DNA from 2 places in the Actinokineospora sp. NPDC004072 genome. Region 2 is predicted to be linked to the other one. Evidence: riboswitches for the same ligand, from Rfam matches in the RefSeq annotation. Region 2 holds a riboswitch; the other holds the start of a gene.

Region 1 (5,854 bases), on a different contig from region 2:
AGGATCTTGGCGCCCTCCAGCACGCGGCGCTGGCGCTCGGCGAACTCCTCCGACGCCGCGATCTTGAACGAGACCGCCTTGGCCGCGATCACGTGCTCCAGCGGGCCGCCCTGCTGGCCGGGGAAGACCGCCGAGTTGACCTTCTTGGCCAGGTCCTTGGTGCACAGGACCACGCCGCCGCGGGGGCCGCCGAGGGTCTTGTGGGTGGTGGTGGTCACCAGCTGGGCGTGCGGGACCGGGTTGGGGTGCAGCCCGGCGGCCACGAGCCCGGCGAAGTGCGCCATGTCGACCATGAGCAGCGCGCCCACCGAGTCGGCGATCTCGCGGAACTTGGCGAAGTCGAGCTGGCGGGGGTAGGCCGACCAGCCCGCGATGACCAGCTTCGGCTTGTGCTCGGCGGCCAGCGCGGCGACCTCGTCCATGTCGACCAGGCCGGTGTCCTTGTCGACGTGGTAGGCCACGACGTTGTAGAGCTTGCCCGAGAAGTTGATCTTCATCCCGTGCGTCAGGTGGCCGCCGTGGGCCAGGTCCAGGCCCAGGATCGTGTCGCCGGGCTTGAGCACGGCCATCATCGCCGCGGCGTTGGCCTGCGCGCCGGAGTGCGGCTGGACGTTGGCGTGCTCGGCGCCGAAGAGGGCCTTGACCCGCTCGATGGCCAGCGTCTCCACCACGTCGACGTGCTCGCAGCCGCCGTAGTAGCGGCGGCCGGGGTAGCCCTCGGCGTACTTGTTGGTCAGCACCGAGCCCTGGGCCTGGAGCACGCCCAGCGGGGCGAAGTTCTCCGAGGCGATCATCTCCAGGGTGCCCTGCTGGCGGCGCAGCTCGGCGTCGACCGCGGCGGCGACCTCGGGGTCGACCGCGGCGAGGTCGGCGGAGAAGGAGGTCATCTCAGCCCTCTTCCTTGGTCAGCTCGGCGTAGGCGTCGGCGTCGAGCAGCTCCAGGGCGCCGGTGACCCGGAAGCGGAACAGCCAGCCGTCGCCGAACGGGTCGGTGTTGACCAGCTCGGGGGTGTCGACCACCGCCTCGTTGATCTCGACGACCTCGCCGTCGGCGGGGGCGTACAGCTCGCTGACCGACTTGGTGGACTCGATCTCGCCGCACGGCTCGCCCGCGACGAGGGTGTCGCCGACCGCGGGCAGCTGCACGTACACCACGTCACCGAGCGCGCCTGCGGCGTAGGCGGTGATCCCCACGGTGGCGGCGGCCGGATCGGCCGCGTCGACCCACTCGTGCTCCTCCGTGTAGGACAGGTTCTGCGGGTTGCTCATGTCGGTGTCGACTCTCCTGGCTCAGGCGGGACGCTGGTAGAAGGGCAGGGCCACGACCTCGACGGGGGCCTTCGCGCCCCGGATGTCGACGGTCAACGCCGTTCCCGGCACGCTGAGGGCGGCGGGGACGTAGGCCATCGCGATCGGGTGCCCGAGGGTCGGCGAGAGCGCGCCGCTGGTGACAGTACCGACCGGGGTGGACTCGCCGTCGAGCACGGAGTACCCGTGGCGCGGCGCGCGGCGGCCCTCCCCGCGCAGCCCGACGAGCGCGCGGTCGGCCCCCTGGCGGCGCTCCAGGGCGGCCCGGCCGACGAACTCGGGCTTCTCGAACTTCACGACCCGGCCGAGACCGGCGTCGAAGGGGGTCAGCTCGGCGGTCAGCTCGTTGCCGTAGAGCGGCATCCCGGCCTCCAGGCGCAGGGTGTCGCGGCAGGCCAGCCCGGCGGGGGTGGCGCCCTGCTCGGCGCAGGCTGCCCAGATCGAGGGGGCCTGGTCGGGGGTGGCGTAGATCTCGAAGCCGTCCTCGCCGGTGTAGCCGGTGCGGGCGAGCAGCACGTCGTGGCCCGCGGCGGTGGCGGGCATGCTGGCGTAGTACTTGAGGCCGTCGAGGGCGGCACCGGTCACCGCGCCGACGATGGCCGCCGAGGTCGGGCCCTGCACGGCGATGAGGGCGTACTCGGCGGAGCGGTCGGTGACGGTGGCGTCGAAGCCCGCGGCCCGCTCGACCAGCGCGGCGGCCACCGTGCCGACGTTGGAGGCGTTGGCCACGACCAGGTACTCCTCGTCGGCCAGCCGGTAGACGACCAGGTCGTCGAGGATGCCGCCGTCCTCCGCGCAGAGCATGGTGTAGCGGGCGCGGCCGGGCTTGACCTTGGACAGGGTGCCGACCAGCGCGTGGTCCAGCGCCTGGGCGGCCTGCGGCCCGGTCACCGCGATCTCACCCATGTGGCTGAGGTCGAAGAGCCCGGACGCGGTGCGCACCGCCTTGTGCTCGGCCAGCTCGCTGCCGTAGCGCAGGGGCATGGACCAGCCCGCGAAGTCGGTGAACGACGCGCCGAGGGACTGGTGGACCTCGTGCAGCGGGGACGGTGTGCTCATGGCGTGGGCAGCTCCTTCGACGCGCGGGAATCGAGACGGCAGCGTGCCACGGCGGGCGACGCGCCGCTGACCGGTGGGTGGCGCGGCGAAGGCGGGCGGACGTCGGGCATGGGAGCTCCTGCGGTGGGCGCGGGTCGGCAAGCCGACCCGCTGCGGTGGCGGAACTCCCCCTCTGTCATCGGCACCTGAGAGCTTCGCCGCTCAAGACGGCTTGCACCGTGGGTGAGGCGCTGACCGCGCGCCTGCTTTCCAGAGTGGCCTGGCCTGGGACGGTAGCTTTACCTGAGAGTTTCCGGGGAGTTTGCTCCTTCGGTGCCCCGCGTCGCTTGCGGGGGCTCTCCCGTCCTGGCTCGTACGGCCCGATATGCGGTTGTGCAGGCCAGACACTAGTCCAGCGCGATCCCGAACGGAAGTTCCGACCGCTGCGGGATGACGAGGGTGCGCCCGCCGCGGCCGGATTTCATTTCGGCGAATGCGTCCTCGATGCCCGAAAGGTCCGTGCGCGCGGTGATGAGGGTGGACACGTCCAACTGGCCGCTGCGCACCCAGTCGAGCAGGCGGGGGACGTCCACGGCGGGGTCGATCTCGCCGTAGACGCAGCCGCTGAGGGTGCGGCCGAACCAGTACAGCTCCAGGGCGTTGAACTCGACCTTGGCCTTGGCCGAGCCGACCCCGACCACGACGACGTGGCCGCCGCGCCTGCTGGCCGACCAGGCCGTGCGGATCGCCGCGGGGTGGCCGACGCACTCGATGGCCACGTCGGCGCCGCGGCCGCCGGTCAGGGCGCGGACGGCCTTGCCCGCCTTCTCGTCGGAGCGGATGAAGTGGGTGGCGCCGTGGGCCGCGGCCAGATCGGCCTTGTCCTGCACGTCGAGGGCGATGATCGGGTCGGCGCCTGCGATCCTGGCGGCTTGCAGGACCGACAGGCCCACGCCGCCGAGGCCGACCACGGCGACGGACTGGCCCGGCCGCACCGCGGCGGTGTTGAACACCGCGCCCGCGCCGGTCAGCACCGCGCAGCCGAGCACGGCGGCCTCGGCCAGCGGGATGTCCGCGGGGATCTGGACCGCGCCGCCCTCGGGCACGATCGTCTCCTCGGCGAACGCGCCCGCGCCCAGGCCCGGGTGGAGCGGGGTGCCGTCGGCGAGGGTGGCGTGCGGGGTGCCCGACCAGTCGGCCCGCTCGCACAGGTGCGGCTCGCCCGCCTCGCAGAACCAGCACCCCCGGCACGGCGGGGACCAGTTCAGCAGGACGTGGTCGCCGGGGGCGACGCTGCTCACGCCCTCCCCCACGGCCACGACCACGCCCGCGCCCTCGTGGCCGAGCACGGCCGGGACGGGCTGGCGCAGGGTGCCGTCGGCCAGCGACAGGTCCGAGTGGCACACCCCCGCGGCGGCGATGCGCACCTTCACCCGGCCGGGGCCGGGCTCGCCCAGGGCGATCTCGGTGACCTCCAGCTGCTTGCCCTGCTCAGCCAGCACCGCGGCCCTGACCATGTGCGCTCCTCCCGTCGTGGTCACCCGAGTGTTCCCGACACCCGCGCGTGGCCCTTCAGCAGGTTGCGGGCGATGGTGCGGCGCTGGATCTCGTCGGTGCCCTCGTAGATGCGCAGCAGCCGCAGCTCGCGGTACCAGCGCTCGACGGGCAGCTCGCGGGTGTAGCCCATGCCGCCGTGGATCTGCAGGACGCGGTCGACGATCTCGTTGGCCTTGACCCCGCCGTAGAGCTTGGCGATCGACTGGGCGTGCCGGGAGTCCGCGCCGCGGTCGACCAGCCAGGCCGCGTGCAGCACCAGCCAGCGCAGCGCCTCGATCTCCACCGCGGAGTCGGCGATCATCCACTGGATGGCCTGCCGGTCGGCGATGGGCGCGCCGAAGGTGACGCGGGTGCTGGCGTGCGCCATGGCCATCTCGACCAGCCGCTCGCAGGCGCCCAGCGCGCGGGCGGGCAGCAGGTAGCGGCCCCGGCCGATCCACGCCATCGCCAGCTCGAAGCCCCGGCCGACCTCGCCGAGCACGTTCGCCGCAGGCACGCGCACGTCCTCGAAGACCAGCGCGGCAGGCCCCCACTGGCCCATCGTGTCGATCGGCTCGGAGCGCCAGCCGTCGGCGCGGTCGGCCAGGAAGCAGGTGACGCCCTCCTCGGTGCGGGCGAAGACCATGGCGAAGTCGGCCTCGTGCCCGCCGGTGATGAACGTCTTCTCGCCGTTGATCACCCAGTCGCCGCCGTCGCGGCGGGCGGTGGTGCGGATCGCCCTGGCGTCCGAGCCCGCGCCCGGCTCGCTGATGGCGAAGCACGACCGGCGCTCCCCGGCGATCGTCGGCAGCAGGTAGCGGCGCTTCTGCTCGTCGTCGCCGCGGTAGAGGATGTTGTCGGCGTGCCCGCCGAAGCGGAACGGGACGAACGAGCGGCCCAGCTCGACCTCGACGAGCGCGGTGAGCACCGCGCCCAGGCCCATGCCGCCGTACTCCTCGGGCGTCTGCACGCCCCAGAAGCCGGATTCCCTGGCCTTGAGCTGCAACGCGCGCAACTCGTCGGCGGGCAGGCCGGGCTGGTGGGCGCGCTCGCGCCGCAGCACCTCCGCCTCCAGCGGCATGACTTCCTTGCGGACGAACGTGCGGACCCAGTCGCGGATCTGGGTCTCCTCTTCGGACAGGGCGAAGTCCACGGCCGGCCTAGGCGAACGCGCTGATGCCGGTCAGCGCCCGGCCGATCAGCAGCTTCTGGATCTGGCTGGTGCCCTCGTAGAGGGTCATCACCCGGGCGTCGCGCAGGTACTTGGCGACCGGGTACTCGTCGAGGTAGCCGTAGCCGCCGAAGACCTGGATGGCCAGGTTCGCCGCGCTGACGGCGTTCTCGCTGGCGAAGAGCTTGGCCATCGACGCGACCGTGCCGAAGGGCAGCCCGCGCTCGACCAGGTCGGCGACCCGCCAGACCAGCAGGCGCGCGGCCTCGGTGTTGACGGCCATGTCGGCCAGCATCTGCTGCACGAGCTGGTAGGCGGCGATGGGCTTGCCGAACTGCTCGCGCTCCTTGGCGTACTGCACGCTGGCCTCCAGCGCCCCCCGGGCCAGGCCGACGCAGCCCGCGGCCACCGACATCCGGCCCTTGTCCAAGGCGGACATGGCGATCTTGAAGCCGACGCCCTCGGCGCCCAGCCGGTGCTCGGCGGGCACCCGCACGCCGTCGAGGACGAGTTCGCCGGTGGACTGCCCGCGCAGGCCGAGCTTGCCCTTGATCTCGGTGTGGGTGAAGCCCTCGGCCGCGGTGGGGACGAGGAACGCGCTGATCCCCTTCGGACCGGGGCCGCCCGTGCGGGCGAAGATCAGGGCGACGTCGGCCCAGGTGCCGTTGGTGATGAACATCTTCGAGCCGGTGATGACGTAGTCGTCGCCGTCGCGGACCGCGCGGGTGGCGAGGTTGGCGGCGTCGGAGCCGGTGTCGGGCTCGGTGAGGCCGAAGCAGGCCAGCGACTCCCCCGCGCACA
Region 2 (5,854 bases):
TGCGGATCACGGATCTGCGGGAGGGCACGTTCTACGCCGAGCTGGTCTTCGACGGCGACATCCGCGTCTCCGCCCGGCCCAGCGACTCGGTGGCCCTCGCGCTGCGGGTGGGCGTGCCCATCCACGCCGAGGACTCCGTCCTGCAGGAGGCCGGGCTCGTCATCCCCGACGAGCAGGAGGACGAGGTGGAGAAGTTCCGCGAGTTCCTCGACTCGGTCTCCCCGGAGGACTTCCGCGGGGCCGACACCTAGCCCCGCGGCCATCTCCGACCGTGCGGTTCGGCGCGCCTCCGCGCGTCGCGTTGACCCCCGGGCGGGGGCGTCTTACCGTCGGAGACGAGCCGATTCGCGCCGGTGTGCGAGCCCACCGGCGCGAGTGGCGCGGCCGAGGCGTTCCCACCGAGCGGAACGGGCGGTCTCGTTCGCCGGTCGCCAGACCGGACGAGGGGAGGCAGGCGTGTTGGAGCACGGTTCCGCAATGGGGGAGCACGCGGACGACGCCGAGCAGGGCGAGCTGTTCCCGGACTCATCGCTGCCCGACGAGCTGGTCGGCTACCGCGGCCCCGCGGCGTGCCAGATCGCGGGCATCACCTACCGCCAACTCGACTACTGGGCCCGCACCGACCTGGTGGTGCCCACCATCCGCAGCGCCCACGGCTCGGGGTCCCAACGGCTGTACTCGTTCAAGGACGTCCTGGTCCTGAAGGTGGTCAAGCGCCTGCTGGACACCGGCGTCTCCCTCCAGAACATCCGCGTGGCGGTAGACCACCTCCGCCGCAGAGGCGTCCGCGACCTGGCCAAGATCACCCTCTTCAGCGACGGCACCACCGTCTACGAGTGCACCTCCCCCGAAGAGGTCGTCGACCTCCTCCGCGGCGGCCAGGGCGTCTTCGGCATCGCCGTCAGCGGCGCCATCCGCGAAATCACCGGCACCATCCACGAATTCCCCGCCGAACGAGCCGACGGCGCCGTAATCACCGACGACGAACTGACCCAACGCCGAAAAGCCAGGTCAGCAGGCTAACCCGAACCAGGGAAGCAAGCCACCGGCGCGGAAGCCGGACGACACGGCAGCCGGAAACCCGGAAAGCCGGACGACATGGCACCCGGATAGCCGGACGGCACGGAATCCAGGAAGCCGAGACGCCGGATAGCAGCGCAACCACCCACCCAACAGGAACGCGCCCCCGCCCAAGTGTCCGATGGGGTGGACTCGCATTCGCGGGGAGCGAAACGCCGCTAAACTTGCGGGGGCGTGAACGGGCTTCGCCCGCATCGCCGCTCTTCACGCCCAAGCGGCGTTTCGCTTAGGGGTCCCCGCGAATGCGAGTTCACCCCATCGGACCCACCACCCAAGCCGCGCAACCCGCCCACCAAACCGCGCGACCCACCCACCAAACCGCGGGACGACCCACCGACCCGCCACCCCGCGCAACCACGCCACGCAGGGCAGCAACGCCGCCCAAGCCCCATCAGGCGGCCAGCACCGGACTGTGACGCCCGCCACCAAGCCCGCCCAACCGGCCCACCCCCACCTTCCAGCTACACTCACCCACGTCGCAGATCCCGCGCGGGAGAGTCCGGCGGGCCCCACCAGGCCCAACCCGGCGCCGAAGGAGCAAATCCTCCCCGGAACCTCTCAGGCACCCAGGACCGCACGGGGTAGACACCTCTGGAAAGCGGGCTGGCCGGGTACCCCCGGCACGGCCCCGCCGAAGGTGCAAGTCCGCCGCGGCGGACGAAGCTCTCAGGCGCCCTCAACTCGGGCACGGACAGAGGGGGAGGGCTGGCGGAACACCCGTACCGTCGGCCCGACCCGGTACTGCCCGTCTGAGGAGCCCGCCGATGAGCGACCGCATCCCCCTCGCCGCGCTGGAGCACGGCACCCCCTTCGCCGACCGGCACATCGGCCCGCGGCCCGCCGAGCTGGACCGGATCCTGGGCACCGTCGGCGTCGGGTCGCTGGACGAGCTGGCCGAGCAGGCCGTGCCCGCCGCCATCCGGGAGGACGGGCTGCGGCTGGACCTGCCCGCCCCGGCGACGGAGGCCGAGGCGCTGGCCGAGCTGCGCGCGCTGGCCGAGAGCAACCGCACGCTGCACCCGATGATCGGCCTGGGGTACTACGGCACGGTCACCCCGCCCGTCATCCGCCGCAACGTGCTGGAGAGCCCGGCCTGGTACACCGCGTACACCCCTTACCAGCCGGAGATCAGCCAGGGCAGGCTCGAAGCGCTGCTCAACTTCCAGACGATGGTCGCCGAGCTGGTCGGCCTGCCCACGGCGAACGCCTCCATGCTGGACGAGGCGACCGCGGCGGCCGAGGCGATGACGCTGCTGCGCCGGGCCGGGCGGGCCAAGTCGAACCGGTTCGTGGTCGACGCCGACACCTTCCCGCAGACGATCGCCGTGGTCGAGACCCGCGCCGAGCCGCTGGGCATCGAGGTCGTCGTCGCCGACCTGGCCGGGGGCCTGCCCGAGGGCGACTTCTTCGGCGTCCTGCTGGCCTACCCGGGCGCCTCCGGCGCGGTGGTCGACCACGCCGCGCTCATCGCCGCGGCGCACGAGCGCGGGGCGAAGGTGGCCGTGGCCGCCGACCTGCTGGCCCTGACCGTGCTGCGCGCCCCGGGCGAGATTGGCGCGGACGTCGTCGTCGGCACCACCCAGCGCTTCGGCGTGCCGATGGGCTTCGGCGGCCCGCACGCCGGGTACATGGCCGTCACCGCCGGTCTGGAGCGCCAGCTCCCCGGCCGCCTCGTGGGCGTGTCGACCGACGCCGACGGCAACCTGGCCTACCGCCTGGCCCTCCAGACGCGCGAGCAGCACATCCGCCGCGAGAAGGCCACCTCCAACATCTGCACCGCGCAGGTCCTGCTGGCCGTCGTCGCGTCGATGTACGCCGTCTACCACGGGCCGGAGGGCTTGAAGGCCATCGCCACCCGCGTGCACCGCATGGCCGCCGTGCTGGCGGCCGGGCTGCGCGCGGGCGGGGTCGAGGTCGTCCACGACGGCTTCTTCGACACCGTGGTCGCCCGGGTCCCCGGCAAGGCGGCCGAGGTCGTCGCCCGCGCCCGCGAGCTGGCGGTCAACCTGCGCCTGGTCGACGCCGACCACGTGGGCATCTCCACCGGCGAGACCACCACGCGCGCCCACCTGGCCGCCGTGTGGTCGGCCTTCGGCGTGACCGCCGACGCCGACGCCCTCGACGCCGGCACCGACGACGCCCTCCCGCAGGGCCTGCTGCGCACCAGCGACTACCTGACCCACCCGGTCTTCTCCACCCACCACTCCGAGACCGCGCTGCTGCGCTACCTGCGCATGCTCTCGGACAAGGACGTCGCGCTCGACCGCAGCATGATCCCGCTGGGCTCCTGCACGATGAAGCTCAACGCGACCGCCGAGATGGAGCCCATCACCTGGCCGGGCTTCGCCGAGCTGCACCCGTTCGCGCCGGTCGAGGACGCCCAGGGCATCCTCAAGGTGATCGCCGACCTGGAGGGCTGGCTGGCCGCGGTCACCGGCTACGACGCGGTCAGCATCCAGCCGAACGCGGGCAGCCAGGGCGAGTTCGCCGGGCTGCTGGCCATCCGCGCCTACCACCGCTCGCAGGGCCACGGCGAGCGCGACGTCTGCCTGATCCCCTCCAGCGCGCACGGCACCAACGCCGCCAGCGCGGTCATGGCCGGCATGCGCGTCGTGGTCGTCAAGTGCGACGACGCGGGCAACATCGACATGGACCACCTGCGGTCCACCATCGACGCCCACCGCGACGACCTCGCCGCCATCATGATCACCTACCCGTCGACGCACGGGGTGTACGAGGACACCGTGCGCGAGGTGTGCGGGCTGGTGCACGACGCGGGCGGGCAGGTCTACGTCGACGGCGCGAACCTCAACGCGCTCATCGGCCTGGCCCGTTACGGCAAGTTCGGCTCCGACGTCTCGCACCTGAACCTGCACAAGACCTTCTGCATCCCGCACGGCGGCGGCGGCCCGGGCGTCGGCCCGATCGGCGTGCGCGCGCACCTGGCGCCGTTCCTGCCCAACCACCCGCTCCAGCCGACCGCGGGCCCGGCGACCGGCGTCGGCCCGATCAGCGCGGCGCCGTGGGGCAGCGCGTCGATCCTGCCGATCTCGTGGGCCTACGTGCGGATGATGGGCGCCGACGGGCTCAAGCGGGCCACGCTGACCGCGGTCGCGGCGGCCAACTACGTCGCCCGCAGGCTCGGCGAGCACTACCCGGTGCTCTACACCGGAAAGGGCGGTTTCGTCGCCCACGAGTGCATCCTCGACCTGCGCCCGCTCACCAAGTCCTCCGGCATCACCGTCGACGACGTGGCCAAGCGGCTGGCCGACTACGGCATCCACGCCCCGACGATGAGCTTCCCGGTCGCGGGCACGCTGATGGTCGAGCCGACCGAGAGCGAGGACCTGGCCGAGCTGGACCGCTTCTGCGCGGCCATGATCGCCATCCGGTCCGAGGTGGACAAGGTGGCCGCCGGGGTCTGGCCCGCCGACGACAACCCGCTGGTGAACGCCCCGCACACGGCGGCGAGCATCGCGGCCAAGTGGGACCACCCCTACAGCCGCGAGGAGGCCGCCTTCCCGACCGGCTCGACCGCGGCGAAGGTGTGGCCGCCGGTGCGGCGCATCGACGGGGCCAAGGGCGACCGCAACCTCGTCTGCTCCTGCCCGCCGCTGGACGCCTACGCCTGAGCGCCGCGGGGCAGCGCCCGCTTAGGACAATGAGGTGACAAAACCACGTCGTGGGCGATCATCGGCGCGCTGACGCGCTAGGTTGCGGTCCGTACCCACAGTGCTCCACTGTGTGAAAGGACCGCGTCGATGGTCGCCCACGACGAGCGCACGGACACCTTCCCCCGGGTCGCGGCCGCGGTGCCCGACCGCGACGACAGCACCCGCTACCTGTGCGCAGCGGCCCACCTGAGCCCCGACTACGCCGACCGCGCCGTCGCCGAGATGCTGGTCGAGCCGACCAGGGCCACCGCCCCGTCGCCGGGCATCGATGCGGGCGCGGTGCTGGCCGAGGCGGTCCAGGCGCGGGTGCGGGTGCGGCTGGTGGCGGCCGTGGCGCTGGTCTTCGCCGTGCTGCTGGCGGTGCTGTGGCCGGTCTGGCTGCTGGTGTGGCTGCTGTTCGCCGTCCCGGTGGTGCTGGTGCGCGGGGGCAGGCTCGCGCGGATGGCACGCGGCTCGTTCCGCTTCCAGGTCGGCGGGTACAGCCCGCGCGGCCGGGTGGGCGGTGCGGTCGCGGTGCTGGTGCTGCTCGCCCTGCTGTTCACGACGATGTACGGCGTCACCGAGGAGCAGTGGGAGCTGGACCCGCTGGCGCTGGTGGTGATCGTCCCCCTCTTCGCCGTGCTGGCCGCGAACCGCATCGTCGTCAACCGGCTGATCACCCAGCGGTTCCAGCGCCGCATCGGCCACCAGCCGTCGCCGTCGGCGCGGCTGGACACCCAGCTGATGGCGTTCAGTCCGGCGCTGACCGAGATGGTCCGCCAGCGCTACCTGCCCGCGGTCGAGTCGCTGGCCGACTCGGAGCGGGGCGCGGTCGAGAAGGTGCCGCTGGTGGTGCACCGCGGCTACGACCCGTTCGTCGGCGCGGGGGCCGCGCACCGGCCGTGGTCGATGGCGATCCCGCTGGAGCGCAACCCGCACGCCGCCGAGCACCAGCCGCTGTCGACCGCCCGGCTGCTCGACGCCATCAGCGGCGAGATCGAGGCGCTGCGCGACTCCGGCCCGCTCTCCCCGAGCGGCCGCTTCGCCCGGCTCATCACCGAGGACATGGTGGCGATCAGCTCCGACGAGCTGGTCGAGCACCTGGGCGCGGTGGAGGGCAG

What was found. A riboswitch is a leader RNA that binds a small molecule or an ion and turns the genes downstream of it on or off. The one in region 2 is predicted to bind glycine.
Region 1: linked by a shared signal. The riboswitch ahead of gcvT (glycine cleavage system aminomethyltransferase GcvT) and the one ahead of gcvP (aminomethyl-transferring glycine dehydrogenase) in region 2 are both predicted to bind glycine.

Annotation. Positions count from the first base shown of each region.
Region 1 is NZ_JBSGHB010000002.1:302,761-308,614, reverse strand. It holds gene ACWEPX_RS03815 (serine hydroxymethyltransferase) at 1-887, opposite strand, end outside; gene gcvH (glycine cleavage system protein GcvH) at 889-1,269, opposite strand; gene gcvT (glycine cleavage system aminomethyltransferase GcvT) at 1,291-2,367, opposite strand; glycine riboswitch at 2,628-2,720, opposite strand; gene ACWEPX_RS03800 (alcohol dehydrogenase catalytic domain-containing protein) at 2,754-3,863, opposite strand; gene ACWEPX_RS03795 (acyl-CoA dehydrogenase family protein) at 3,884-5,035, opposite strand; gene ACWEPX_RS03790 (acyl-CoA dehydrogenase family protein) at 5,043-5,854, opposite strand, start outside.
Region 2 is NZ_JBSGHB010000006.1:241,431-247,284, reverse strand. It holds gene ACWEPX_RS11895 (bifunctional nuclease family protein) at 1-251, shown strand, start outside; gene ACWEPX_RS11890 (MerR family transcriptional regulator) at 478-1,023, shown strand; glycine riboswitch at 1,561-1,665, shown strand; glycine riboswitch at 1,666-1,785, shown strand; gene gcvP (aminomethyl-transferring glycine dehydrogenase) at 1,845-4,712, shown strand; gene ACWEPX_RS11880 (hypothetical protein) at 4,842-5,854, shown strand, end outside.